DNA from 3 places in the Pseudarthrobacter sp. O4 genome. Region 3 is predicted to be linked to each of the others. Evidence: riboswitches for the same ligand, from Rfam matches in the RefSeq annotation. Region 3 holds a riboswitch; each other region holds the start of a gene.
The links. Region 3 has a riboswitch for S-adenosylmethionine ahead of ACQCSU_RS09790 (DUF1737 domain-containing protein). Riboswitches for the same ligand answer to the same signal wherever they lie in the genome.

Region 1: another riboswitch for S-adenosylmethionine. It lies ahead of ACQCSU_RS05320 (aminotransferase class V-fold PLP-dependent enzyme); the one in region 3 lies ahead of ACQCSU_RS09790 (DUF1737 domain-containing protein).
Region 2: another riboswitch for S-adenosylmethionine. It lies ahead of ACQCSU_RS18340 (bifunctional o-acetylhomoserine/o-acetylserine sulfhydrylase); the one in region 3 lies ahead of ACQCSU_RS09790 (DUF1737 domain-containing protein).

Annotation. Positions count from the first base shown of each region.
Region 1 is NZ_CP189591.1:1,169,202-1,178,772, reverse strand. It holds gene ACQCSU_RS05330 (Nramp family divalent metal transporter) at 1-764, opposite strand, end outside; gene ACQCSU_RS05325 (class I SAM-dependent methyltransferase) at 924-1,700, opposite strand; gene ACQCSU_RS05320 (aminotransferase class V-fold PLP-dependent enzyme) at 1,771-3,237, opposite strand; SAM riboswitch class IV at 3,273-3,386, opposite strand; gene ACQCSU_RS05315 (glutamyl-tRNA reductase) at 3,491-4,825, opposite strand; gene hisN (histidinol-phosphatase) at 5,012-5,824, opposite strand; gene rsgA (ribosome small subunit-dependent GTPase A) at 5,912-7,027, opposite strand; gene aroA (3-phosphoshikimate 1-carboxyvinyltransferase) at 7,011-8,438, opposite strand; gene ACQCSU_RS05295 (DoxX family protein) at 8,446-8,994, opposite strand; gene ACQCSU_RS05290 (sigma-70 family RNA polymerase sigma factor) at 9,425-9,571, shown strand, end outside.
Region 2 is NZ_CP189591.1:3,956,482-3,966,052, reverse strand. It holds gene ACQCSU_RS18340 (bifunctional o-acetylhomoserine/o-acetylserine sulfhydrylase) at 52-1,368, opposite strand; SAM riboswitch class IV at 1,433-1,548, opposite strand; gene ACQCSU_RS18335 (VOC family protein) at 1,751-2,389, shown strand; gene ACQCSU_RS18330 (CPBP family intramembrane glutamic endopeptidase) at 2,514-3,365, opposite strand; gene ACQCSU_RS18325 (histidine phosphatase family protein) at 3,454-4,134, shown strand; gene ACQCSU_RS18320 (hypothetical protein) at 4,147-4,515, opposite strand; gene ACQCSU_RS18315 (ATP-dependent Clp protease ATP-binding subunit) at 5,142-7,637, shown strand; gene ACQCSU_RS18310 (CGNR zinc finger domain-containing protein) at 7,928-8,524, opposite strand; gene ACQCSU_RS18305 (LLM class flavin-dependent oxidoreductase) at 8,605-9,571, shown strand, end outside.
Region 3 is NZ_CP189591.1:2,124,318-2,133,888, reverse strand. It holds gene ACQCSU_RS09810 (UDP-N-acetylglucosamine 1-carboxyvinyltransferase) at 1-1,305, shown strand, start outside; gene ACQCSU_RS09805 (glutamate--cysteine ligase 2) at 1,423-2,607, shown strand; gene ACQCSU_RS09800 (O-succinylhomoserine sulfhydrylase) at 2,657-3,865, opposite strand; gene ACQCSU_RS09795 (rhodanese-like domain-containing protein) at 3,866-4,276, opposite strand; gene ACQCSU_RS09790 (DUF1737 domain-containing protein) at 4,273-4,521, opposite strand; SAM riboswitch class IV at 4,619-4,734, opposite strand; gene ACQCSU_RS09785 (ATP-grasp domain-containing protein) at 5,106-6,050, shown strand; gene ACQCSU_RS09780 (glycosyltransferase) at 6,037-7,128, shown strand; gene ACQCSU_RS09775 (aminodeoxychorismate lyase) at 7,265-8,239, opposite strand; gene cls (cardiolipin synthase) at 8,381-9,571, shown strand, end outside.

The DNA of each region.
Region 1 (9,571 bases), 960 kb from region 3:
TCCCACCGGGTGGCCTTGACGAGCCTGGCCATCGCGGGCAACGGAACATGCAGGTGCGGATTCGGACGGTGCCGGTCCCGGGAGAGGGCGGAGTGGACGTAGATGGCGTGCGGCATCACTGTCGCGCCAAGCATGCTGGCGGCCAGCAGGACCGTGTCCGGGCCCTGGAAGCCCGGCACGAGCCCGGCCAGGACGCCGCCGGGGCTGGGCGGGCTGATGAACAGGCCGGCCAGGAATCCGATGGTGATGATGCCCAACAGGAAGATGATGACGAATTCAAATGGCCGTTGTTTGTTCTTGGCCTGTACCGCGAGCAGGAGCATCGACACGCCGCCGACGATCACGGCGCCGAGGGGCAGGGGCAGCCCGAAGAGCAGGTACAGGGCGATCGCTCCGCCCACGACCTCCGCGAGGTCGGTGGCTGCGGCCACGATTTCGGCCTGGACCCAGAAGGCACGCCGCCAGAACGGCTTGAGTCGTTCGCCGAGGATCTCCGGGAGGCTCTTGCCGGTCACGATGCCGAGTTTTGCGGACTGGTACTGGACCAGCACGGCCATGACGTTGGCTGCGACGAGGACCCAGACCAGGAGGTAGCCGTACTGCGCCCCGGCCGTGAGATTGGCGGCGACGTTGCCCGGGTCCACGTAGGCGATGGAGGCCACGAAGGCAGGACCCAGCAATCCGATCAGTGCCCTGCGCGCTCCCGGTGTCCGCCGGTTGGGCGCTCCCGCCGCCGGCGGTTGGTGTCCAGTTACTTCCAGCACTGCGGGCTCCCATTGCTCGGGGCGTCAACATTGACGCGACGGTCGGTTCCGGCGGATGGTGCGGGCCGGTTCCAAAGTTGTGACTGCCTACAACTGATTGTTAGGCATACCGAAACCATAAACCCCCGCGGTCACTGCCTGCAACGCGGCCGGACATCCTCAGGCCCGGACGGCCCACCAGCTCTGGGTCAGGTAGGGGAGCGGAAGCACCTCGCCGGGGGCATGGCCCAGATGCTCGTGCAGGTACCAGTCCAGGTTGGCGAGCACCTTGGCCCTGGTGGCCTCGCCCGCGGCAAGGTAGTAGCTCCGGGATTTTGCCAGTTCTATAATGTCCGCTGTGGTCACCGGATCCTCCCAGCGGGTCAGGTGGCTCTCGAGTCCGGTGAACTCGGGCCCGAGGAGCGGTTTGAAGTGGGGCTTGTGCACATCGCCGGCATGCATGATCCGCGTGAGCCGGTGGACCCAGGGAACGGAGGTGTCCAACTGGTTCCAGATCAGCCCCAGGACGCCGTGCGGGCGCAGGATCCTGGCGATCTCGGTGCTGGCTCGGAACGGATCGCACCAGTGCCAGGCTTGGGCGATCGTGACAAGATCGTAGGCTGCCGGAGCCAGCCCGGTGTCTTCGGCGGTGCCCTCGATGGCGGCCACGCCGGGCAGTGTCCGCCGGAGCTGTTCGAGCATATCGGCGGAAGGATCGACCGCTACGGTGTGCAGCCCGCGTTCAGCCAGGAGGGCCGTGAACTTACCGGTTCCGGCGCCGATGTCCGCGGCGTCCCTCGCGCCGGCCGGGATCAGCCAGTCGGCCGACTCGCCGGGATATCCCGGCCGGACCCGCTCATAGTGGGCTCCGCCGTCCCGGAAGCTCTGCCCGAGTTCCTGGCGGCGGTCCTCCTGCAGTTTGGGGCCGCTGTGTAGGGTGGGGCCGCCGCGTGCCACGTGCGATCTCCTTCGGGCAGGTCCGGTTGGTACCCTTCGAATTTACCGCACGTGGGGTTACCGCGGAGGCCTACTCCGCCACCGCGCACGGCGCGGCGCCGGCGGTCCCCGGCGTGTTCGGTGCCCAGTGAGGGTAGCTGCGGGCGTCGTTGGACGGCACCCAGCGGCCGGCATCCACCACGTAGTCCCAGCCGAGGCCGGTCCGCCGCAGCTCCTGGATACCGGCGAGCAGCCGCTGCGCATCCTCGAGCCGCGAGCCGAGGCCGAAGCTGGCCCGCAGCGAGCCCGAGGGCAGGCCGAGCCGCTTGAGCAGCGGGTGGGCGCAGAACCGGCCGTCACGCAGTCCGATGCCGTGTTCGGCGGAAAGGTAGGCGGCAACGAGGCCGGCGTCGTAGCCTTCGACGGAAAAATTGACGACGCCGATCATGCCGGCGCCCTGCCCGTCGCCTTCAGGGTCCGTGTCCGCGAAGATCCGGTGGACCGTCACGCCGTCGATCTGCTGGAGACCCTCGACGACGAAGGAGCGGATGGTGTCCTCGTGGGCGTACCACTGCGTCTGGTCCAGGGCGGCAATCACCTGGGTGGCCCGGGCCAGTGTTGCCGCGCCCAACACATTGGGGGAGCCGCCCTCGTGCCGGGCCGGGCCTGTGGTCCAGCTGACCGTGTCCAGCCTGGCGTCGCTGACGGCTCCGCCGCCGGCCAGGTGCGGGGTGCCGGCGTCGAGCCAGTCCGGGCGCCCCACCAGCACGCCGGAACCGAACGGCGCGTAGAGCTTGTGGCCGGAGAAGGCGAGGTAGTCGACGTCGTCCGCGGTGATGTCGATGCGCCGGTGCGGGGCGAGCTGGGCGGCATCGACGACGATCCGGGCGCCGTACTCGTGGGCAAGGGAGGCCAGGGTGCGGATGGGCAGGATCTCGCCGGTGACGTTGGAGGCGCCGGTGACGGCGAGCAGGCTGATGCCGCCTTGCGCCAGCTGTTCGCGCAGCTTGTCCAGGGTCGCGGCAAGGGTGGGGGCGGCCACGACGCTGCGGTGCGGCACGGTCTGCCAGGGCAGCAGGTTGGCGTGGTGCTCGATATCGAGGTAGAGAACCTCCCCGGTGTGCCTGCCGTCGCTGACCGGCAGGCAGCCGGCCAGCAGGTTCAGCGAGTCGGTGGTGTTGCGGGTGAAGATCACGGAGTCGCCCGGGCGGCCGCCAACAAACTCGCGAACGATGGTGCGGGCGTTTTCGTACACGGAGGTGCTGATCTGGGAGGCGTAGCCGGCGCCGCGGTGGACGCTGGCGTAGAACGGCAGGATCTCGTTCAAGTAGGCCGACACCACGGACAGTGCGGGGGCGGAGGCTCCGTAGTCCAGGTTGGCGTAGCGGACGTGTCCGCCCTGGATCAGCGGGGCCTGGATCTCCGCCCCGGTGACCGCGGCGAGCGGCCTGCCGGCGACGGCGAAGCGGTCGGGGAGCGCCGCTGCGGAGGCGGGGCGGACCCCGCCGGAGGCAGGAAAAGTGGCAGGAAAGGTGGCGGGAAAAGTGGCAGTCGTCATGGGACCTCGCTCGAAAAAGGACCCCAAGCACCGGGGATCCGCGCTTGCCGCGTCCGTTCCGGACCGGCCAGGTCGTCACCCGGGGCACCCCACCGCGAATGGAGGGTTGCCGGCCAGCAAACCGGGGTTTAGCGCTGGCACTCGTGACCTGCTTCGAGCCTAGGACATCCCGGCCGCCGCGGAAAAGGCAGGGCAGGAATGTGAAGCGCTTTGTTACGCACCGCAGTGGCTGGTGCCTTTGGTGCGTCGCGGCCTACGGCGCGGCGCTGGCTGCGCTGCTGAGCTGGACATCAAGGCCGAACAAGGCCTCCAGGGCTGCCGTGTAGTCGGCCTGGCGGCCGGCGGTGGCCAGCTCCCTGGCCCGGACGGTCGGGGTATGGAGCAGCCGCCGGACGATGCGGCGCAGGGCGATGTTCACGTCCTCAGCCGGGGCGCCACCGCCGTGTTGCCGTCTGACCCGCTCCATTTCGGCGTCGAGGACGTCCTGGATGTACCGGCGCAGGGCAACGACGGCGGCGTCGACGGCGCGGATCGCTTCCTGCTCCTCGAATTGCCGGGCAGCCTGCCTGACCAGGGCATGGGCGAGGCGAAGTGCTTCGGCGTCCGCTGGGGGAGCGGCAAGCTGCACGGATCCCAGCGTGATCAGTTCGACGCCCGGCAGGTCCGCCACGTGCGGGTCGAAATCGTGGCTGGGAGCCAAGTCAATGACGGTAAGCGGACGGGCTGCGTCCTGCCTCCAGCGCGCCAAGCTGGCGGCGCCAATGCGAGCCCCGGTGCCGCTGCTGCCGATGATGACATCTGCCGCGGCGGCGGCGGCGGGCAGCTCCCGCTCTGTCAGCGGCGTTCCGCCCCGGGCGGCCGCAAATGCAGCGGCCCGCCCGGAGTGGGAGTAGACGGCAACACTGATGCATTGCCTGCTTCTCAGGAGTTCCGCCACGTGCGCGGCGTAGGCACCCGTGCCTACCAGGACCACGGATGCCCCGGCCAGGCTTCCCTGGCTGGATCCTATGGCTGCCAGATCCAGGGCGACGGTGGCGATGGATCGTCCGGCGGCGCTGAGGGCTGTCCGCGCCCCTACCGCCTTGGAAACGCGGGAGGCCGCTTGAAACAGCCGACTCAACCGTCCGCCGGCCGTACCCGCCAGCTGGGCGTCGGCGAGGGCGCGGCGGACCTGGCCGGACACCTGGCGCTCACCGACCACAACGGAATCCAGTCCGGCCGCCACCGCGAAGAGGTGCGCGGGGACCGACGCGCCCTGGACGTACTCGAAATGCGACGTGAGCAGGGCGGCCGGCAGGCCGGAGCAGCGGCAGAGGGCGGCCAGCGCATCGGACCGCGCGGACTCAACGTCCCGGGCCGAGGGGACTTCGCAATAGATTTCGAAGCGGTTGCAGGTGGACAAGACCAGCGATCCGGAAACGGCGGGACTGCTGGCGAGGAGGTCCGGGGCTAGCTCGGTGGAGACAGCATGCAGCCGCGCAGCCGAATCGTGGTCCAGATCCCGGTACCTCGCAATGAGCGCCAGTAGCACCGGCCCCGATCCGGAGTCCCCGGATGCGGGATCCGCCGTTGGATGTGTTCCGGACATGGCTGTTCTCCTCCCAGAAAAGGTCCAGGCCGCGTCGCGACAGGCACTCAGGCCCGCTGCCGTGGCCAGAGTGATGCATCGACCTTCGGGATATCTTGAGCGCCGCCGCCCGGGGAGCCCCGCGGCACAGCAGAACGACGGCGGACGCCCCCGCACGGGAGTCCGCCGTCGTCCGCAAGCGGGACCTTACAGCAGGTCGTCGAGGCCCGGGTTGAGGCGCTTGAGGACCTCCGAGTGCAGGATCGAGTTCGTGGCCAGGGCGTTGCCACCGAACGGCCCGTCCTCACCCTCGAGGGAGGTGAAGCGGCCGCCGGCTTCCGTGACGATCGGGACCAGGGCCGCCATATCGTACAGGTTCAGTTCGGGCTCGCAGGCGATGTCGACGGCGCCCTCGGCCACCAGGCAATAGGACCAGAAGTCACCGTAGGCGCGGGTCCGCCATACTTCCTCGGTGAGGCCCAGGAACTCGTCGAGGTTTCCGCGTTCCTTCCAGCCGCCCAGGCTTGAGTAGGACAGCGAGGCGTCCGAGAGCTGGGAGACGTTGGAGACCCGCAGCCGGGTGGCTGCGGCGAGCGAGCGGCCCATGTAGGCGCCGGCACCCTTGGCCGCCCACCAGCGCTTGCCCAGTGCCGGTGCACTGACGACGCCGACGACGGGCTCGCCCTCGTCAACGAGGGCGATCAGGGTGGCCCAGACGGGGACACCGCGGACGAAGTTCTTGGTCCCGTCGATCGGGTCGATGATCCAGCGCCGGGACCCGTGGCCGGAGCTGCCGAATTCCTCGCCCAGGACGGCATCGCGCGGGCGGGAGCGGGACAGTTGGCCGCGGATCGCTTCCTCTGCGGACTTGTCCGCATCCGTCACCGGCGTCAGGTCAGGCTTCGTTTCGATCCGAAGGTCCAGCGCCTTGAAGCGGCTCATGGTCTGGGAATCTACGGAGTCTGCCAGTACATGGGCAAGGCGCAGGTCATCGTTATAGCTCGAAGCGGGTTGACTCATGGTTCCAAACTACCGCCAAAGGGGGCGGCCCGCCGGGAGGCCACGTTGCCGGGCCACAGGAGGTGGACCGGGCGTGCCTGCACAAAACTACGAAACGGTGCCGAGTTCCTTGACGTCCTGCGCTTCCATCCGTGGGTCCGTGCCCAGCAGCCGGCGCAGCGAGGACAGCCTCGCCGGGCCGGATGGCCCCGCATGGCCCGCAGCCACCCACGCATCCACGCCGCAGTTGACGGCGCTGGAGTCATGCTTGCAGCCCCGCTCACAGTTGTCGGTGCCGGGTTCGAGGTCCGGGAAGGAACGCAGGATCCGGTCCGGATCCACATGGGCCAGGCCGAAGGACCGGATGCCCGGCGTGTCGATGATCCAGCTGCCCGCCGGGGCATCGTTGACCTTGAGCGCCAGCGCGGAGGAGGAGGTGTGGCGGCCGCGCCCGGTGACGGCGTTGACACCGCCGGTGGCGCGCTCGGCACCGGTCAGGGCGTTGACCATGGTGGACTTCCCGACGCCGGAATGGCCCAGCATGACCGTGACCTTCCCGTCGAGGTACGCGCGCAGCTGTGACACCGCGTCCTTGTCCAGCCGGGCGGACAGTCCGTCATCCGAGCGGGCATCGATGCCGGAGGCGGCCGAATCCGCCGTCTTGCTGATGATGACCGGGAAATCCAGGTGCTGGTAGTTGGAGAGGAGCTCGGCAGGATCCTTGACGTCGGCTTTGGTGACGAGCAGCAGCGGCTCAATGCCGGCGTCGTACGCGGCCACCAGGGCGCGGTCGATGAACCCGGTCCGCGGCTCCGGGTTGGCGGCGGCCACCACGATCACGAGCTGGTCTGCGTTGGCGACGACGGCACGCTCGATCGGGTCCGTGTCGTCGGCGCTGCGCCGCAGCAGGGTCTTGCGGTCCTGGATCCTGACCAGCCGGGCCAGGGTGTCCGGTTCGCCGGTGACATCCCCCACGAGCGAGACGAAGTCGCCGGCCACCACGGGGTTGCGGCGCAGTTCCCGGGCGCGGGCGGCGATGATCTTGCGTTCGTGCCCGGTGCCTTCGCCGACGACGGCAGTGTAGCGTCCGCGGTCGACGGTGATGATCCGGCCTGTGACGGCTTCGTCATGGCTGGGCCGGTCCTTGGTGCGCGGTCGCGTGCCCTTCTTGTTGGGACGGATCCGGACGTCCGATTCGTCCCAGGAATCAGTGCTGCGGGCCATGGGGGGCGTCCTTTTCTGCGGCCGGGCCAACCGCGGCTTCTGCCCCAGGGCCCTGTGCCAGCATGGCTGTCCACAGCTGCGGGAAGTCCGGCATGGTCTTGGCCGTGGTCGCGATGTCCTCGACCTCGATGCCCGGCACGGCCAGGCCCAGGATGGCGCCCGCAGTGGCCATGCGGTGGTCCGCATAGCTGCGGACCACGCCGCCGTGCAGGGCAGCGGGCCGGATGATGAGGCCGTCGCTGGTCTCCTCGGCGTCGCCGCCCAGGCGGTTGATCTCGGCCATGAGCGCGGCCAGCCGGTCCGTTTCGTGCCCCCGGAGGTGGGCGATGCCGCTCAGCCGCGAAGGGCCGGTGGCCAGGGCACAGAGTGCTGCCACGGTGGGGGCGAGTTCGCTGGTTTCGTCGAAATCGCCGCCCTTGATCTCCTCGCCGCCGGTCACGGTCAGGGTGCCTTCCTCCAGCGTGACGGTCGCGCCCATCGTGGAAAGGATGCTGCGCCAGAGGTCACCCACCTGGGTGGTCTCGGCGGGCCAGTTGGGGATCCGGACCGTCCCGCGGGTGGCCAGGGCGGCAGCGAGGAAGGGCCCGGCGTTGGACAGGTCCTGTTCGATCCTGAGATCAAAGGCGCTGATGGCCCCGGGGGACACGATCCAGTGGTTGGGACGGGAATCGTCGACAGCCACACCGACTCCGCGGAGGACGGCGACGGTCATGTTGATGTGGTCCAGGCTCGGGACGGGGGCGCCGGGGTGGTCCACGCTCGCGTGTTCCAGATGCAGCCCCTCGCTGAACCTGGCGCCGGCGAGCAGCAGGGCGGAAACGAACTGTGAAGAGGCGCTGGCGTCGATGGCGAGGTGGCCGCCGCGCACCTCGCCGGTACCCTGGACGGTGAACGGCAGCGCGGACGCCGGACCGCCGTCGGGCGAGCGGACCTCGACGCCAAGGCCGGCCAGCGCCTCGATGATGGTTCCCATCGGCCGCTTGCGGGCGTGCGGGTCGCCGTCGAACAGGGTGGCTCCGCGGCGCAACGCTGCCACCGGCGGGACGAAGCGCATGACAGTGCCCGCCAGGCCGCAGTCGATCCCGGTCCGTTCCGCAGCGGCGTCCAGGCCGATCGGCAGGATTTCCAGGTCGGGGCCGAAGGTGCCGTCGCCCGGGACCTCCGTGATCGTGGCGCCGAGCTGGCGGAGCGCCCCGATCATCAGCGCCGAGTCCCGCGAGTGCAGCGGGGCGCGCAAGCGCGAGGGTCCGTCGGCGAGGGCGGCCAGCACGAGGTATCTGTTCGTCAGGGACTTGGACCCCGGAACGGTAACCGTCGCGTCGACGGGCCGCTCGGCAAACGGCGCCCGCCAGTGCGGAGCGCAGTCTGCCGGAACGGGGGTGGCGGCTGCTGTGGGGGTGGCGCCTGTCATTGCCTTCTTATGCTCCGACGGTGTGGTCAATGGCTTTGCGTACGGCCTTGTCGGCCTTCTTGAGCTGCTTGCCCGTGGTCTTCTTGACGTCGGTGGCGAGGTGTCCGGCGTTCTTCCTGGCGTCCGCAGCGAGGTGCTCGGCGCGCCAGGCCAGGCTGGGCTTTCCGTTCGTGTCGACGGAGGCCAGCAGGACGCCTCCGGTCAGCGAGACGTTCTTGAGCAGCTGCTTGCGGCGTGCGTCGCGGCCCGCCTTGGAGGTGATGTCCGCGCTGCGCCATTCAACATAGCCGTTGAGCGCCGAGATGACGGCCAGCACCGTGGCTGCGAGACGAGACGATTTGCCCAGGGCGAGGCAAACCCCGGCGCCGACCTGAGTGCCGCCGATGACGCGGGCAAGGACTTTCTCATTGGTCTGGAACGGCAGCGATTCAGCCGCGCGGCGCAAGAGGGGAGAGAGCTGTGTCGCAGTGTCATCCGCATTCTTCAGCTTGTCCATGCCTGCGAGGACGAAACTGGAGGCGAGCATGGGCCGGGCGAGAAAACGGACAAGGGACATGAATTTCCTCCTGGATGGACGAACCGCGGATATGAAGCGGGAGAACCGGTTCTAGTCTTGCACTTTTGCGGAATATTTGCCTGTTGCGCGTGGTTGTCAATTGCAGGTTCCAGCCGCTTGCTGTGGCCGGATTAAGACCCACATCGGCCCGGTTTGCGGCTCGAAGACATTTGCGGGCTCGAAGACAGTAGTGCACTGCAGAAGTAGTGCACTGCAGAAGCGTGGTCGCGGTGCCATGGCGGCAACGCCGTAACGGCGGTGCTATGACACTGGCGCATCGGCCGCGGGCCGGGAAGGTAAAGGAGGCGGAAATTTGTTGCTGGTGAAGGAGAGCGTAGAGCTGGAGGCGGGCCCGGGGAATCCTTGGACCAGGGCCCGGCCGGTCCGCAGGGTTGAGGCCCCGGGCACGGTAACAGGCGCCCTCAGGAAGGTGACAGTAGACTTGAAGGCAATGAGCACCATGGATCCGGCCGTTGCGGCCATGCACGAGGTTGCCGGAAACGACGCCACGCCCAACAAGTCCCCTGTAGCCAGCCCGGCTGGCGCATCTCCCGATCCTGCCCAGGAGACGCTGGTG
Region 2 (9,571 bases), 1.8 Mb from region 3:
GCCGTGGTTCCCGGCACCCCTGCGCGGCAGGGGTGCCGGGAACCGGCGGACTCAGACGCCCTTGGCCGCGCGGAAGCCGGCGTCGAGGTCCGCGATGATGTCGTCAATGTGTTCCAGACCCACCGAAAGCCGTACGAGTCCAGGATTGACGCCGGCAATTGTCTGCTGTTCCGGCGACAGCTGGCTGTGGGTGGTCGACGCCGGGTGGATGACCAGCGAGCGCACGTCGCCGATGTTCGCGACGTGCGAGTGCAGTTCGAGGGCGTCGACGAAGCGCTTGCCGGCCTCCGCTCCCCCGGCGATGTTGAACGCCACGACGGCGCCCGTCCCCTTGGGGCCGTACTTGCGGCCGCGCTCGTACCAGGGGCTGGACGGCAGCCCCGCATAGGCGACCGATTCGACGTCGTCCCTGGCCTCGAGCCATTCGGCCACCTTGGTGGCGTTGGCGACGTGGCGCTCGACGCGCAGGCTCAGGGTCTCGATCCCCTGGGCGATGAGGAAGGCGTTGAACGGCGACACGGCGGAGCCGAGGTCGCGCAGGAGCTGGACGCGGGCCTTGAGGATGTAGGAGAGATTCGCGCCGAGGGCGCCGTCCTTGCCGAGGTCCCGGGCGTAGACGAGTCCGTTATACGTGGGGTCCGGCGTGTTGAAGCCGGGGAACCGCTCCGGGTCCTTCCCGAAGTCGAAGTTGCCGGAGTCCACGATCACGCCGGCGATTGCGGCGCCGTGGCCGCCGAGGTACTTGGTGGCGGAGTGCACCACGATGTCAGCGCCCCACTCGATCGGCCGGATCAGGTACGGCGTGGAGAGGGTGTTGTCCACGATCAGCGGGACACCGGCCTCGTGGGCTACCTTCGAGACGCCCTCGATGTCCAGGACGTCCTGGCGGGGGTTGGAGACCACTTCGCCGAAGAACAGCTTGGTGTTGGGCCGGACGGCGTCGCGCCACTGCTCCAGGTTGTCCGGATCCTCCACGAAGGTCACGGAGATGCCGAACTTCTTCAGCGTGTGGGCCAGCAGGTTGTAGGTTCCGCCGTACAGGCTGGGGCTGGCCACCACATGGTCGCCGGCCTCGGCGACGTTCAGGATCGCGAAGGTCTCCGCGGCCTGGCCGGAGCTCAGCAGCAGGGCCGCGAGGCCGCCCTCAAGGCTGGCCACCCGCTGTTCCACGGCATCCTGGGTGGGATTGCCGATCCGGGTGTAGATGGGGGCGAGTTCGGCAAGCGCGAAGCGGTTGGCGGCGCTTTCGGCGCTGGGGAACACGAACGACGTCGTCTGGTAGATGGGCAGGGAACGCGCGCCGGTGGCGCTGTCCGGTTCCTGGCCGGCGTGGATCTGGCGGGTTTCGAAGGACCAGGCATTGGACATCGGAATACTCCTCAAGGACCGGGCACAGCCCACCCCACAGGCCATCGGCCCGGGGGCGGTGCAGGCGCCGCGCTTGCCCTCCGGCGGGCGCCGGACGGCCAGGTCTTCACCCGGGGCACCCCACCGCGATACGAGGGTTGCCGGCCAGCAAGCCGGGGCTATGCGCTGGCACTCATGACCTGGCTTCAGTGTAGGAACGCTCCCCGGGCCTTGGATAGCTTTGTGACAAAGATGAAGCCCGCCCTCCGGCACCCCGGGTCCGCGGGCGGAGTCCTGCCGTGACGGGCGCAACGATGGCGCCCGCACCACCACAGAATGACATCCCATCTCGCTTAGGATGCCCTAAGCTGAGAGCTCCATCACAAAGTGCCAAGATGATGGCATGCGCATGGATCACGTTTCTTACGCCTGTGAACGAGATGGTTTGGCAGCCACCACCGACCGTATTGCGTCTGCCCTCGGCGTCGAAGCCGTAAAGGGCGGAGTACACCCCCGTTTCGGGACCCGCAACATGATTATCCCGCTCGCGGGACACAAGTACCTGGAAGTCGTCGAGGTCCTGAACCACCCGGCTTCGGACAAGGCTCCCTTCGGCCAGGCCGTACGCGCCCGCTCCGAAGCGGGCGGCGGCTGGATGGGCTGGTGCGTCGAGGTTGACGACCTGGCACCGTTCGAAGAGCGGCTCGGCCGCGCTGCCGTCAACGGCAACCGGAAGTTCCCCGACGGCCGCGAGCTGGTCTGGAAGCAGATCGGCATCCTGGGACTCATCGCCGACCCCCAGGTCCCGTACATGCTCAAGTGGGAGGGCGATCCGGAGCTGCACCCCTCCAACGCCTACCCGAGCGACGTCAAGATGACGTCCCTGACCATCGCCGGCTCGGCAGACCGCGTCACGGAATGGCTGGGTGAACAGGTGGAGAAGCCGCTGGAAGATGTCGCCGTCAACTGGCTTGCCCCGCATGGCACGCCCGGCATCCTCTCCGTCACCTTCGAAACCGCTTCCGGAGCCGTCACCATCTGAGGCCTTCACTGCCCTAACACTTCGGCCGCCATCAGCGGGTGCCAATGACGTCACCCATTGATGGCGGCCGAGATCGTTTAACGGCCGGCGGGGCGGCCGGGTAGCCGGCCCGGCCCGGGCCGGCTCAGCCCAGACCGATGGCCTTGCCGAAGAGGCTGAACCCGACGAACGCCACGATGTCCAGCAGCGCGTGGGCAATGACGAGCGGCATCACCCGGCGGGTCCGGGTGTAGATCAGCGCGAAGATCACGCCCATGACCGCATTGCCGATGAACGGCCCGAAGCCCTGGTACAGGTGGTAGCTGCCGCGCAGCATGGAGCTGGCAAAGATTGCCACGGGCATGCTCCAGCCGAACTTGCCCAGCCGGTCCAGCAGGTAGCCCACCACAATGACCTCCTCCACGATCCCGTGCCGGACCGCGGAGAGGATCAGCACCGGCACCGTCCACCAGTAGGAGTCCAGCGCACTGGGGATGATCGCCGTCGTGATCCCCAGCGCCCGGCCTCCGGCGTACAGGCCCAGCGAGGGAATCCCGATCAGCGCGGCCAGGCCCAGCCCCTGCAGCAGGTCCTTGCCGGGCCGGGCGAAATTGAAGCCCAGCTTGCCGAAGGCGGTGGCGCCGTGGCTGCTGCTTCCGGGCAGGCTGCTGCTTCCGGACAGGCTGCTGCTTCCGGAAAGGCTGCTGCTTCCGGAAAGGCTGCTGCCTCCGGGCAGGCCGGCCCGGTGCTCGGTCAGGAAGTAGATCACCAGGGCCACCGGCACCAGCGCGAAGATGATGTCCAGCAGCTGGTAGGTGAGGTCGAAGTACTCGCGGCTGCTTTGCGAGCGGTTCAGCGTGGAGGTCCCCTGCGCCAGCGGCGCCCTGGTTATCTTGTCCAGCAGCTGCACCACTGAATACACGGCCGACTGCCCCAGTGACAGGCCCAGGGCAATCAACACTTCTATCCGCAGCCGACGGCGGGAGGGAACCAACATGTTCCTATCTTGCCTGCAGTTGCTGGCAGTTGCCTGCTTCCGGGCTCTGGCGGATCCGCCGGGCTGCAGGGCCCTATGCTTGGGATTTATGAGTGCGCCCGGGAAAATCATCATGATCCGGCACGGCCAGTCTGCCGCCAACGCCGACACCTCCATTTACAACCGGGTGCCTGACTACCGGATTCCGCTGACGGGGCTGGGCCTCGAGCAGGCCCGGGCCGCCGGCGAGCAGGTCCGGCGCCTGCTCGATGGCCGCCACGTCTGCGTCTATGTCTCCCCGTATCTAAGGGCGTACCAGACCCTCGAGGCACTGAACCTGGGTCCGCTGACGGAACGGGTCATCGAGGAGCCGCGGCTGCGCGAGCAGGACTGGGCGAACTTCCAGATCGCCGGCGAAATCGAGGACCAGAAGGAGCTCCGGAACGCCTACGGCCACTTCTTCTACCGTTTCCGGGAGGGCGAGTCCGGCTCCGATGTGTACGACAGGATCTCCTCGTTCATGGAGACGCTGTACCGGCACTGGTCCAAGCCGAGTTATGCCCCGAACGCCCTGTTCGTGACACACGGGCTCACGATGCGGCTGTTCTGCATGCGCTGGTTCCATTGGTCCGTGGAGTACTTCGAGTCCTTGAACAACCCGGACAACGCCGAGGTCCGGACGCTACTGCGGACCGACCGCGGCAAGTATGAACTGGACAAGCCCTTCAGCCAGTGGGTGGACCGGCGCGTGGACGAGACCGTCCTGGACGCCCCGCCGATGTTCTTCTGACCGGTGGCATCTTCACGTGAAGATGTCGGCCACGTACCTGCCGTGGGTGCGTTCCACCTCATCCATCCACGCATCGGCGTCCGCCGCCGAGGCCCCGGTCGCCTCCCGGTAGATGAGCGCACATGTGTCGCGGACCTCCGGCGCCATGTGCTTGCCGTCGCCGCAGACGTAGACCGTGGCGCCCTGTTTGACCAGCTCGACCACATCGGCCCGGTCCGCCCAGAGCCGGTGCTGGACGTACTTCCGGCCATCGTCGGGAGCAGTGGAAAAGACCGGCCGGACCTGGGGGCAGCGTTCAGGAATCTTGCAGGAGTTCTTCGACGGCCACCGGCGCTGTCTCGGGGGTCGAGGACCACTGCGCGGAAAAGTAGCGCTAAGCATCAAAATGACCAAGTTGGAGCGGCTTTCCCTTCCTCTGTCGTGACCGGTGGAAAGCTTGCCTCATGGATCCGGCGATGCAGAATCCCCGCTCCGCGCATGACGGATTCCGCGCCCCTTCCGGTAGTGGAAAGTTGGCGGCGGCCCAGTGACGAGCCCGTCTGCTCCATGGAGCGCTTCGAGAAGCCTCATCAGCATTCTGTGGCCGCAGCCGGTCAGCGTATTCGTAGATCCGGCCAGCTCACCGATTGGGAAATGCCAGGGTTTCTCACCGGATTTCCCTGCATCCGTCGGCGTGTGAGATGCACACGGAATTGATGACCTCATCGAGGCTGCCGTTCAACCCTGATCGTCGGCGTCAGCCGTAACAACCATCTCGGCCTGGGCTCAACCGCCATCCGTCATTAACCGGTCCGATTGGGTGCGGGAATTGAATCGGCATCCAACGGCAGGAGGTGTCATGGCGGCGGAGTCCACTCGCCGTGGCACGCCGGATAGCGGTGCGAAAACCTGCCACTTACCCGGACGTCGGATGAATCCGGCTCTCTAATATTTTGCCTCCCGCGAACGCCCCAAGTGGGCCTGCGGCGACGTAGCATCAAGGAGGGGGTAGCCGGGAGTGTGGCGAAATGTTTGAGCGATTTACGGACCGTGCCCGTCGCGTGGTTGTGCTTGCCCAGGAAGAGGCACGCATGCTGAACCACGGTTACATCGGTACCGAACACATCCTCTTGGGACTGATCCATGAGGGTGAAGGTGTTGCCGCCAAGGCTCTTGAGTCCCTTGGCATTTCGCTCGAGGGCGTGCGTGAGCAGGTGCAGGAGATCATCGGCCCGGGCCAGCAGTCCCCGTCCGGCCATATCCCCTTTACTCCGCGCGCCAAGAAGGTGCTGGAGCTTTCGCTGCGCGAGGCCCTGCAGCTGGGACACAACTACATCGGAACCGAGCACATCCTGCTCGGCCTCATCCGTGAGGGTGAAGGTGTTGCCGCCCAGGTGCTGGTCAAGCTCGGTGCGGATCCGAGCCGGGTCCGCCAGCAGGTCATCCAGCTCATCTCGGGTTACCAGGGCAAGGAAAGCACCGGCGTTGGCCCGAGCCAGGACCAGGCTGAAGCGACTCCCTCCGGTTCCGTGGTCCTGGACCAGTTCGGCCGCAACCTGACCCAGGCTGCGCGCGAGAACAAGCTTGACCCCGTGATCGGGCGCGAGCAGGAAATGGAACGCGTCATGCAGGTCCTGTCCCGCCGCACCAAGAACAACCCTGTCCTGATCGGTGAACCGGGCGTCGGCAAGACCGCCGTCGTCGAAGGCCTCGCCCAGGCGATTGTCCGCGGCGATGTCCCGGAGACTCTCAAGGACAAGCAGCTGTACACCCTGGACCTGGGCTCCGTGGTGGCAGGCTCCCGCTACCGCGGTGACTTCGAAGAGCGGCTGAAGAAGGTCCTCAAGGAGATCCGCACCCGCGGCGACATTCTGTTGTTCATTGACGAGATCCACACCCTGGTGGGTGCCGGTGCGGCCGAGGGTGCCATCGATGCGGCGTCGATCCTGAAGCCATTGCTGGCCCGCGGCGAGCTCCAGACCATCGGTGCGACGACGCTGGATGACTACCGCAAGCACATCGAGAAGGATGCCGCCCTGGAACGCCGCTTCCAGCCGATCCAGGTCAAGGAACCATCTGTCGCCGACGCGATCGAGATCCTCAAGGGCCTCCGCGACCGGTACGAGGCACACCACCGGGTCACCATCACCGACGGCGCGCTGGTCGCCGCGGCGACCCTCTCGGAGCGTTACATCTCGGACCGGTTCCTGCCGGACAAGGCGATCGACCTGATCGATGAGGCCGGCGCCCGGCTGCGCATCCGCCGGATGACGGCCCCGCCGGAGCTTAAGGCTATTGCCGAAAGAATCATTGCCGTCAGGAAGGCCAAAGACGCCGCGATCGACGCCTCCGACTACGAGGGTGCCGCGTCACTGCGCGATGAGGAGCAGAAGCTCGCCGCCGAGCGTAAGGAGAAGGAACGCCAGTGGAAGAACGGCGGCATGGACGACATCTCCGAAGTCGATGAGGACCTCATCGCCGAGGTGCTGGCGAATGCCACCGGCATTCCGGTGTTCAAGCTGACCGAGGAAGAGTCCTCGCGCCTGCTGAAGATGGAAGAGGAGCTGCATCAGCGTGTGGTGGGCCAGGATGAGGCGATTAAGTCGGTTTCGCGGGCTATCCGCCGGACCCGTGCGGGTCTGAAGGATCCGAAGCGTCCGGGCGGTTCGTTCATCTTCGCCGGTCCCACCGGCGTCGGCAAGACCGAGCTCGCCAAGGTCCTCGCCGAGTTCCTGTTCGGCGAAGAAGACGCACTGATCACCCTGGACATGTCCGAGTACTCGGAGAAGCACACGGTCTCGCGTCTCTTCGGTGCCCCTCCGGGCTACGTGGGCTACGACGAGGGCGGACAGCTGACCGAGAAGGTCCGCCGTCGTCCGTTCTCCGTGGTGCTCTTCGACGAGGTGGAGAAGGCACACGCCGATCTCTTCAACTCGCTGCTGCAGATCCTGGAAGACGGCCGCCTGACCGACAGCCATGGCCGGGTGGTGGACTTCAAGAACACCGTGATCATCATGACCACCAACCTCGGCACCCGGGACATCTCCAAGAGCGTTGCCACCGGCTTCCAGTCCGGCACGGACACGCAGACCGGCTACAACCGGATGCGCGCCCGCGTCACGGAGGAGCTCAAGCAGCACTTCCGCCCCGAGTTCCTGAACCGTGTTGACGACGTCATTGTCTTCCCGCAGCTGACCCAGGACGAGATCATCGAGATCGTGAACCTGATGATCGGCCGGCTGGAGAAGCGCCTGGCGGACAAGGACATGGGCATCGAGCTCACCCCCGCGGCCAAGGTGCTCCTGGCAACCCGCGGCTACGATCCGGCGATGGGTGCCCGGCCGCTGCGCCGCACCATCCAGCGTGAGATCGAGGACCAGCTCTCCGAGAAGATCCTCTTCGGCGAGCTGCACGCCGGCGACATCGTGGTGGTGGATGTGGACGGCGAAGGCGACGACGCCAAGTTCACCTTCGCCGGCAACGCCAAGCCGCGCATCCCGGACGCCCTGCCGCTCCCGGGTTGAGGACGAAGCGGCGGCGCCCGCGTCGAAGGGGGACCTGCAGCCGCACCTCGCAGCTGCCGGGAAGGCGAAGTAGGGGTGGCTTGTGAAAAAGTGAAATATCCGAGCTAAGGTCTTGCCGGGCGTCGTAGTTGCCTGTATTTGCGGGGATGCTCCTATAGGCGTCAAATCCTGATTTGGTGAGCATGGCAGTCTGCTAAAAGGACTTGTGGGCCGGGTTTGGCTCACAAATGCACTTGAAGCTGGGTGTGCTTGTTCCACCGGGCCGATTGTTGGCTTCGGCAGCACATGATTCATGCGCTGTGTATCGCGCGTTTGCGTGAGTAGGCGCGTGCGGCGCGGACTCGGTCGCCGCAACGGGTTGAGCACCATTGCCGTCGTGCATGGGTGCGGAGGAAGAACCGCTGGCACGAGTCCGCTTCGCAGGACGCCAGCAGTGATGCTTGGTCGCCGCTTAGCAGCGAGGCGGCATCATCGGCGATGACTGCCATGACGTGCTCGACGACCTGCGTCACGGGATGGTCGGCGCGACGGGTGAACCCCGCCGCTGGGTCGAACCGTAACAGCAGCGCGCCGGGGGCGCGGGTCAGCGCACGATTAACAGCATGCACAGCCGCTGTCGTGGGGACGTCTCCAGTGGTGTGCGCAGTGAAGAGATCGCGCAGATCTGCACGCAGCGCAGCGAGTCTGCCCTGGCAGTGCTCGTGCAACACAGTCTCCGATGCGATGAGATCGTGCGCCATCAGCCAAGCCGCCGCGCCCTCAGGAGTGCCCAGTTCGTCGTAGCGTTTGCCTCCGGCCAGTTCGCTTGCGCTGTTGACCAGCGCGAGGCAGGGATGCTCCTCGGCACCTGGTACGGCAGTTAGCAGTGGGTCCGACATGGTTCTCATGGTATCAGGTTCATTTAAGCGTGAGGCACCTGCTACGCTTCAATCACGCCAAAACGAAGATTTTTCCATGAGGAGTTTGTATGAAGTTCGGTCGACCATCCGGCACGGCCCCGTTCACGCTGTCTGTGCTCTCCGCGGGCGGCACCGGAGTGGGGATGACCGCTGAGGAGGGGCTCGCGGGCACTATCTCGCTGGCGCGGACGGCGGACCAGCGGGGTTATCACCGGTTCTGGATGTCGGAGCATCATGCGATGGGAGCGACCTCGGTGTCTTCACCACAGTTGATGGTCGCCCGCCTCATCGCTGAGACGACGCGCATCCGCCTTGGCGCCGGAGGGGTAATGCTGCCCAACCACTCCCCGTTGCTGATCGCCGAGCAGTTCGGGATGCTGGAGGCTCTCGCCCGGGGCCGGATCGATCTCGGGCTGGGCCGCGCCCCTGGCACCGATGGGGCGACCGCTTCCGCGCTGCGTCGAGGCGCGGATGCCAACGACGGATTCCCACAGCAGGTGCTCGAGTTGCTCGGGTTCTTGGGTGACGAGTTTCCTCCCGGACACCCGTACCGGCACGTCCACGCGGTGCCCGGCCCATGGCAGGCAAGGGAGAACCGGGTGCCTGCACCCTCGACCGCCCCGGAGATGTGGGTGCTGGGCTCCTCGCCGTACTCCGCGCAGCTGGCCGGGCAGCTGGGCCGACCATATGCGTTCGCGTTGCAGTTCGGTGACGCGGACATCGACACGGCCATGCGTCTTTATAAAGAAAGCTTCCAGCCCTCAGCTGTGCTCGCCGAGCCCCATACCCTTGTCAGCGTGCCCGTGGCGATCAGCGATGACCCGGCCGAGGCGAAACGGCAGGCGGCGACGTCGGCGATGGCCATGCTGCGCATGTTCAAAAACGAGGGCTACCTGCTCCTGCCTCCGGACGAGGTCGAGGCCTACCAAGCCACTACGCAGGAACGGCAGATCCTCGGCGCCTACACAAACCGCAGCTTCCACGGCACCGCCGCTACTGTCGCCGACCGTCTCGAAGCCCTGCATAAGCGCACCG
Region 3 (9,571 bases):
CACCTCCGGGTCGAGGGTGGCCGCACCCTCTCCGGTTCCGTGGACGTCAACAGCAGCAAGAACGCCGGCGTCGCCCTCCTGTGTGCCAGCCTGATCAACCGCGGAACCACCACGCTGCGCCGGCTGGCCCGGATCGAGGAGGTCAACCGTATCGTCGAGGTGCTGACCAGCATCGGCGTCGAATGCACCTGGCTGAACGCGAACGATCTGCAGATCCGCCGCCCCGCCGTGCTGGACCTCGATTCCATGGACGTGGAGGCCGCCCGCCGGACCCGCAGCGTGATCATGCTGCTGGGACCGCTCCTGGACGAGTCCAGCGAATACCGCCTGCCCTACGCCGGCGGCTGCGACCTCGGCACCCGCACGGTGCAGCCGCACATGCAGGCGCTGCGCCAGTTCGGCCTCAGCGTCGAAGCGAAGTCCGGGTTCTACGCCGTGCAGGCGCCGCCGTCGGACGGACATGACCGTTCCTTCGTGCTGAGCGAACGCGGCGACACCGTCACCGAGAACGCGATCATGGCCGCCGCCCACCGCCGCGGCACCACCATCATCCGCAATGCCAGCCCCAACTACATGGTGCAGGACCTCTGCTTCTACTTGCAGATGCTCGGCGTGGAGATCCAGGGCGTGGGAACCACCACCCTGAAGATCACCGGGCGCCCGTCGGTGGAGGCAGACATCGAATACTTCCCTTCCGAGGACCCGATCGAGGCGATGAGCCTCATCACCGCCGGCATCGTGACCAACTCGGAAGTCACCGTCCGCCGCGTCCCCATTGAGTTCATGGAGATCGAACTCGCGACGCTCGAACAGATGGGCCAGCGGCTCGAGCTGTCCGGCGAATATCTTGCCCGCAACGGCCGCACCCGGCTGGTGGACGTCACCACCAAACCCTCGGAATTACGTGCACCTGAGGACAAGATCCATCCGATGCCCTTCCCCGGACTGAACATCGACAACCTGCCCTTCTTCGCGGTCATTGCCGCCAACGCCCACGGCCAGACCATGATCCACGACTGGGTGTATGAAAACCGTGCGATCTATCTGACCGAACTGAACAGGCTCGGCGCCCAGGTGCAGCTGCTCGATCCGCACCGGATCTACGTCAACGGACCCACCAAGTGGCGTGCGGCCGAGGTGGGCTGCCCGCCGGCCCTCCGTCCCGCAGCCTGCCTGCTGCTGGCGATGCTCGCGGCCCGCGGCGTCTCGGAACTGCGCAACATCTACGTGATCGAGCGCGGCTACGAGGACCTTGCCGAGCGGCTCAACACCATCGGCGCAAAGGTCGAGTATTTCCAGGACTGACGGCCTCGTTTAAGCAACGCCGGGTCACTCCGCGCCCATCCGATCCCCTGGCATGGGCGAGGAGTGACTCCGCGTTGGGGTAGCGCGCTTCCGCGGGTCCTGACGCACAATAGATTTATGCGCACCTTCGGCGTGGAGGAAGAACTGCTGATAGTGGACCCCGAAACGGGGATGCCGCTTGCCCTGGCCGACGTCATGCTGCCCAGCCTGGTCCCCCAGAAGCAGGACGCGGGCCGCGTGGTCCCGGCGCAGAGGCCGGTCCACGAAGACGCCGGTTTCAGCTTCGAGCTCAAGCTGGAACAGATTGAAACCCAGACGCAGCCGTGTCTGGATTACACCCAATTGCTCCAGCAGCTCAGGCAGGGCCGTGCGCTCGCGGACCAGGCCGCACGGGCACACGGCGGCCGCGTCGCAGCCCTGGCCACGTCGCCGAGGGGCTCCGCGACGCACACAACGCCTTCGCCGCGGTATGTCACCATGCAGGAACGATTCGGGCTGATCGTCCGGAACCAGCTCACCTGCGGCTTCCACGTCCACACGTTTGTGGAATCCCCCGAGGAAGGCGTGGCGGTGATGGACCGGATCCGGGACAAGCTGGCCGTGCTGATTGCCCTCAGCGCAAATTCCCCGTACTGGAACGGCGCGGAGACAGGGTTTGAAAGCTACCGCACCCAGGCGTGGAACCGCTGGCCGGGCTCGGGTCCTACGATGATCTTCGGCAGCGTGCCGGTCTACCGGCGGGTGGTGACCCGGCTGGTGGAAAGCGGCGTGCTGCTGGACGAGGGGATGATCTATTTCGACGCGCGGCTGTGCAGCCACCATCCCACCGTGGAGGTCCGGGTCGCCGACGTCTGCCTGCGGGCCGACGACGCGGCGCTGATCGCCGTGTTGGTGCGTGCCCTGGTCGAATCGGCCTGCCGGGAGTGGAACGACGGCGTTGAACCAGCCCCGGTGCCGACGCTGCTGCTGCGGATGGCCGCCTGGCAGGCCAGTAATTGCGGGCTCCGCAGCCAACTGCTGGACTTCGGGACCTTTACACCCGCGCCGGCGGCGGATGTGGTCCACGCACTCGTGGACTATCTGGCCCCGGTGCTGGCGGAGCAGGGGGAGCTGGAACTGGTCCACGAGGGCATCGCACGGATCCTCGCCGAGGGGACCGGTTCGCAGCTGCAGCGCCGGCCGTTCCGGGAAGGCGGCCTCGTCGCCGTCGTCGACCGGGCCGTCAAGGTAACCATGCTGGGGTCGGAGTCCCGGGATCCCGCGCACCAGCCGTCGTCCCTGGGCCGGGTGCGCCGGGCCTGACCGAAAAGACGCTGCCGAGTCCGCAGTTCGCGGTAGGAAGAATCCCTGGTCAGACCTGTTTGAGCGCCTGGCGGAGGTCGCGGATCAGGTCCTCGACGTCTTCCAGGCCCACGGAGAGCCGCACCACGCCGTCGCTCAGCCCGATCGCAGCGCGTCCTTCCGGGCCCATGGCGCGGTGCGTCGTCGTGGCCGGATGCGTGATGAGGGACTTCGCATCGCCCAGGTTGTTGGAGATGTCGATGATCCGCAGCGCGTCCAGCAGTGCGAAGGCGGCTTCCTTCGCCGAGCGCCCGGGGGACGGGGAAAGTTCCAGCGTGAGCACGGTGCCGCCGGCCGTCATCTGCCTGGCCGCGAGCTCGTACTGCGGGTGGGATTTCAGCAGCGGGTACAACACCGCGCTGACCGCGGGCTGCTCCTCGAGCCATTCGGCCAGCCGCAGGGCGGACGCCGAGGAATGGTTGACGCGCAGCGCCATGGTCTCCAGGCCCTTGGTCAGCACCCACGCGTTGAAGGCGGACAGGGCGGGTCCAGTGTGCCGCATGAGCTGCTTGACGGGCCCGTCAATGAATGCCTTCGTGCCCAGGATCGCCCCGCCGAGCACCCGGCCCTGGCCGTCGATGTGCTTGGTGCCGGAGTAGACCACCACGTCCGCGCCGAGGTCCCCGCAGCGCTGCAGCAGGGGGGTGGCGAAGACGTTGTCGACGACGACGGTCGCCCCGGCAGCATGGGCCAGTTCGCTCACGGCGGCGATGTCCACAATCTCCTGCATCGGGTTCGATGGCGACTCGAAGAAGACCGCGGTGGTCGGCTCCGACAACGCCTCGCGCCACTGCTCCAGGTCCGGCCCGTCGACGAAGACCGTTTCCACACCCCAGCGCGGCAGGATTTCGTTGAGGATCACAAAGCAGGAGCCGAACAGCGAGCGGGCGGCGACCACACGGTCCCCGGCGCCCAGCAGCGCGCCGAGCGCGGTGAACACCGCGGACATGCCGGACGCCGTCGCAAAGCACGCCTCGGTGCCCTCGAGCAGCCGGAGCCGTTCCTGGAAGGTCGCCACCGAGGGGTTTCCGTAGCGGGAGTAGACGAAGCGCTCGTCCTCGCCGGTGAAGGCGCGCTCGGCGGCGGCGGCGGATTCGTAGACGAAGCCGGAATTGAGGAAGACCGGCTCGGTGGTTTCCTGGAAGCCGGTGCGGTCAAGTCCGCCGCGGACAGCCTGGGTGTCGGGGCTCCAGCCGGCGGCGTCGGGATTGAAAGTCACTTAGTTCTTTCCGAGGTTGGTGGGCAGGCCGCGGTTCTTCCAGCCGTTGACGGTCCGTTCGCCGTAGCGGTCGGGCTCGCCTTCGAAGCCCTCGAGGACGTTGTAGGAGGTGAAGCCGGCCTCGGTGGCGGCGGTTGCGGCGGCGATGGAGCGGGCACCTGAACGGCAGAGGAACACCAACTCGGTACCGGAATCCTCCGGCGCCTGCTGCTTCAGTTGCTTCACGAACTGCGAATTGGGGATGCCGCCGGCCAGGCTCCACTGGATGAAGAGCGGATCATTTTCCGTCGCTTTCGTGTCCGGGATGCCGATGTGGGCCCATTCCGCCTCGGTGCGGACGTCCACCAGGATGGCGCCCGCCTCCAGCTTGGCCCAGGCTTCCTGCGGGTCCAGGTCTCCGGCGTAGCTCACGCGTGGCCCTCGATGGTCTCTTCGTAGCCGACGCCGTCAATTCCCAGGCCTTCGACCGCGTCGGCGACGGCGGCGTCCGCGCTGGCAAATGCGGCCGGCAGCACCACGGCCTGGGCGACGATGACGCTGCTGCCGTTGAAGGCGGCGGAGGGGCTTCCGTGCAGCACGTAGCCTTCGGCCAGCGCCGCCGAAACGCGCTCGCAGAAGGAGCGGTCGTCGGGGCCGGTGAACAGGCGGTAGGCCAGCTTTTCCTCGGCGGCTGCGCCGGGGACGGCGGCGGACGGGGCGGGTGCTGTGGTGGGGACAGCGGGGGCGGATGCGTCAGGCACGACGGTACTCCTTCTTTCACGCTTGCAGCTCGAATGGGTCGATATGCCGAGTATTCACCTGAGGCACCCCGCCGCGAAAGGGAGGGTTGCCGACCGGCCAGTCAGGGCTTGGCGCCGGTTCTCATTACTCCCCAAAAACGTAACATCTGCAGGGCTGGCCCGCACCGCCGCCCTCGTCATGTTCCGTAACCGTAACCGTAACCGTCTCCCGGCGCCGCCGGCGGAGCCGGTCGGGAGACGTCAGGCAGTGTTTTGACCGGAGCGGTCCGTCGGGGTAGCCAGCGGCTGAATATACGTATCTACCTGTCCGGCCGACTATCTCCGCCGGGGACAGTTTCGAGTAGCGCCTACTCGGGTCTTCTGATATGGCGCTCGCCTTTACTGGGAGGCAGGCAACAGGTCCCGAGAGGTCTCAAAGTGCCAACCGCCGCAACTTGAGGGGGTACCGCGCAGGGTCATGCCAGGCCCTGTCCGCCGTCTCAGAACTGAATGGAGAAACTGTGAAACCCCGTGTCCTGATTACCGGCGCCGGCGGCCCTGCCGGCCTGGCCCTCGCCGCCCAGCTGCGGTCCCGGGGCATTCCCTTCCTGGGCGCTGACGCCCGCGAACTGCCGGAAGGGACCGGCGTCACCGCTGTCAGGGTACCCCCGGCCGCTGACCCTGAACTGATCCCGGTTTTGCGCCGGCTGGTCGCACGGGAGGGAATAAATTTGGTCATCCCGACTTCCGGCGAGGAACTGATGCAAGTCTCGGCGGCCCGCGCGGGTTTCGGAAGGGACGTCCGTGTTATCACAGGCGAGCCCGGGCCGGTGGCTGTCGCCAGCGATAGGCTCTTCACAGCCTGGCTCTTGCGGTCGGCCGGGGTCCCGGTCCCGCGGTTCGGAGTCCCCGGGGACTTTGCCGGCGCCAACGCAGCGATGGCCGCGCTGGACGGCCCCGTGGTCGTCAAGCCCCGGGTTTCCCGCGGCGGATGCGGGGTGATTGTCGTGGACGGAAGCGTGGACGTCGACTGGGCAGGACTGCCGGACGGGCAGATCGTGCAGGAATACATTCCCGGAACGGAATATGTGCCCGTGGTCTTCGGAACCCCCGCCCACAACGGTACGGCCCCGTTTGCGGTCGTGGTGGAAAAGACCGGGCGCGCAGATCAGTACGTGGTCAACGCGATAGCCGTCCGCCGCGCCGCGGCCGGGGAGGCAATGGATGTGGGCAATGTGGCGATGGCCGCCGTCCGTTCGCTGGGGCTGACCGGCCCGGTCGAACTTACCGTCCGCCGCCGGGCCGACGGGACTCCGGTGGTGCTGGAAATGAACGCCCGGTTTGGCGCCCACAGCGAAGCGGCGCCCGAGCTGCTCGACGCCGTGCTGGCCTCCTTCAACCTGCCGTCCTTCAATCCTGCGTCATTCCGGCAGGGAACCGGAGCATACGCCCATGCCCTGGTTTGACTCAGCTGAGCCGGGAATCCACCCGGGCCTGCTCCTCCCCGGCGTACTCATCACCGGTCTGCCGGTCCTCGTGTTCGGCCTCGTCCGGCTGCTCGCCGTGCCGTTGGCAGTGTGCTTCGAGGTCCGGGCGGCCAGCCGGCGGCGCCGGGGGGCTCCGACGCTCTGGGACGAATGGCCAAGCGTGTCGATCGTCGTCCCGGCCTTCAACGCGGCCGCCGTCATCGAAAACTGCGTCCGGTCCGTCCAGCTCACCCGCTACACCCGGTACGAGGTCATCCTCGTCGACGACGGCTCCACGGACAACACGGCCGAACTGATGGCCGGTCTCGCCGCCGGGGATCCTCGAATCAAGGTCCTGGGACAGCCAGGCGCCGGGAAGGGAGCTGCCCTGAACCTGGGCGTCCGCTATGCCACCGGTGACGTTCTGGTGTTTGTCGACGCGGACAGGATCTTCGCACCGTACACGGTCGACAGGATGCTGCAGGGCTTCGAGGACCAGCGCACCGGGGCAGTCTGCGGCGATGACAGGCCGGTCCAGCTGCACCGGACCCGGCCGCTGGCCTTCATCAGCCACCTCGGTACGGCGATGGCCCGGCGGGCCCTGGCCGTGGCCGGCTGCGCGCCATTCGTTTCCGGCAACATCGATGCGTTTCCCCGCAGGGTCCTGGCGGAAATCGGGCCGTTCTGCGAGCACTCGGTGGGGGCGGAGCTGGAGCTGATCTGGCGCGTGCGCAAGGCGGGATACCGCGTAGCGTTCGCGCCGCGCGCCCACATCTACGCCGGAACGCCATCGACCGTCCTGGCCCGCTGGCGGCAGCGCGTCCGCCGGGCACACGGCCTGCTGCAGGCGATGACAACCCACAGGGGCACGAGCGGCAAGGAAGGACACCGGGACAAGTCCGCCCGGACCGGCGTCGGCACTGCCAGCCCACGTCCCCGTAGCCTGCGGACCCGCACGGCAACCAGCGCCCGGACCGGAGCGGCAACCGGCGCGCAAACCGGCGCCCGGACCGGCGCGCAAACCAGCGCCAGGCCTGACGACGACGCCTGGGCCGCGCTCAGGGAGGCCTGGGCTTAGGCGGACCCGCCTCCACTCGCCACTGAGACCGCCGGCCCGGTTTTCTGGCAGAATTTTCCGGGTGCCGGCATCTCGGATTCCTGCGCCAGCCCCGTAGCTGCGCCCTGCGCCAGCCCCTTGGCAGGACTGGACTCGGCTACTCGATGGTGGCGTAGAGCACGTTCAGCTCGGCCGTCAGCTGCCTGCGCAATTCCGGAGTGCCGATCTCCTTGCCGTCAAGGTGGTTGACGGGCGCCAGCAGTCGGATGCTCGAAATCAGCCACACGGCATCGGCGTCGAGCAGGTCTTTCGGCTCCAGCGGTCCGTAGCCCAGCTCCCAGCCGGCAGCCTTGGCGGCGGCGAACAAGGCGCCCTGCGAGGTTCCGGGCAGGATGCCGCTGTCCAGCTGGGGTGTGATGAGCCGCCGGACCGTGCGGATGCCGCCCTCGCCGTCGTCGGAGGTTTCCAGGTGGGCCAGCAGGACTGTCGACGTGGGGCCCTCGAGGACCCTGCCGTCCGCGGAGGTGAAGATGACATCGTCGGCGCCCCGGTGGTGGGCGTAGCGCAGCGCTGCCATATTGACGGCGTAGGAGAGGGTCTTGGCGCCCAGGAGCAGCCAGGGGGCGCGCTCGCCGACCTCGCTGTCGTAGCCGCGGTCCAGGAGGATGACGTCGATCCCTGTCGCGCGCTGGCGGTGGCCTGCGGCGCCGGGAGCGGAGGCCTGGACCCAGCAGGTAGGCCCGCCCCCGCCCTCGACGCCGCGCGTCACGAGGAGCTTCACCACCAGCTCATCAGCAGGAGCCGTGTCATCGGTGTCCGCCGTGGCGGGCACATGCTGGCTCCGGTACTCGCTGATCGCGGTCTCAATGGCGCGTCGCCACTGGTCCTCCGCGGGAATGTCCAGCTCCAGCAAGCGGGCGGACCCGGCCAGGCGGCTTAAATGGGCTTGCAGCTTCCTGGGCCGGCCGCCCACGGCAAGGAGCGATTCAAAGACGCCGTCGCCGCGGGTGGCGCCCTGGTCCGTGGCCATCAACTGCGGCTTGGACGCGTCCGCGATGCGGCCCTTTTCGAACTCGGGATCAAGGAAGACCAGCACCGTGGCAAGGCCTGGAACTGGGGCAGGAGAAGTCATGGTTTCAGCTTAGTTCCCGAGGGGCGGGTGCCCCGCCGTGGCGGGGGCATTTTCGTGTCCGTGCGGAAGGCCTCGGATAGGATTTGCAGGTTGCCCGTTCCGGAACTGTTCCGCGGGTCTGGAGCTTTGAGGGGTTCGCCTGTGCTGTGGCCATTTCCGCTGGTGGGGACTCTTCCGTCCTGGGCGATTCTCATCCTGACCCTGATCGACCTCGTCATCCGTGTGCTGGCCCTCGGGATCATCCCCGGAAACCGCCGGCCTACCACCGCCATGGCGTGGCTGCTGGGCATCTTCTTCGTCCCGGCCCTGGGCCTGGTGCTGTTCCTGCTCTTCGGCAACTTCCGGCTCTCCCGCAAACGCCGTGCCCAGCAGGAGGCGGTGAACATCCGGGTACGTGCCGGCACCTCGGAGCTGGCCAGCCTTGAAAGCCACTACGACGGCCCGGAATGGGTGGCCTCCGCGGCCGAGCTGAACAAGACCCTGGGCTCACTGCCGATGGTGGACGGCAACAGCGTGGAGCTGCTGCCTGGCTACCCGGATTCCATCAGGGCGATGGCGGCGGCGGTCCGCGAGGCCGAGGACTTCGTCAACGCGGAGTTCTACATCATGAGTTCGGACCACATCACCGATGACCTACTCTCGGCCCTCGAAGAGGCGGCCGAGCGCGGCGTCGAAGTCCGGCTGCTCTTCGACCACCTCGGCACGCTGCGGATCAAGGGTTACAGCAAACTGATCGCCCGGCTCAAGGCCAGCAAGATCCGCTGGCGGCCCATGCTGCCGCTTCGACCCGTGCACGGGCAGTGGCGCCGGCCGGACCTGCGCAACCACCGCAAGATCATGGTGATCGACGGCGAGATCGCCTTCACCGGCTCGCAGAACCTGATCGAGCCCTCCTACAACAACCCGCGGCACCGCAAGGTGGGCCGTGAGTGGGTGGAGCTGATGGCCTGCCTGCGCGGTCCGATCGTCACGACGCTCAACGTCGTCTTCGCCACCGACTGGCTCAGCGAGACCGACGAGTCGCTCGAGGACCAGCTCGCGCACCGGCCTGAACTGCACGCCGGCGAGATCACGGCGCAGGTGGTGCCCAGCGGCCCCGGCTTCATCACCGAAAACAACCTGCGGCTCTTCAACACGCTCATATACTCGGCGCAGCACAAGGTTTCGATCTGCAGCCCGTATTTCGTTCCGGACGACTCCCTGCTGTACGCGGTGACGACGGCGGCGCAGCGCGGCGTCGACGTCGAACTGTTCGTCTCCGAAAAGGGCGACCAGTTCCTGGTCCACCACGCCCAGCAGTCCTACTACGAGGCCCTGCTGGAGGCCGGAGTA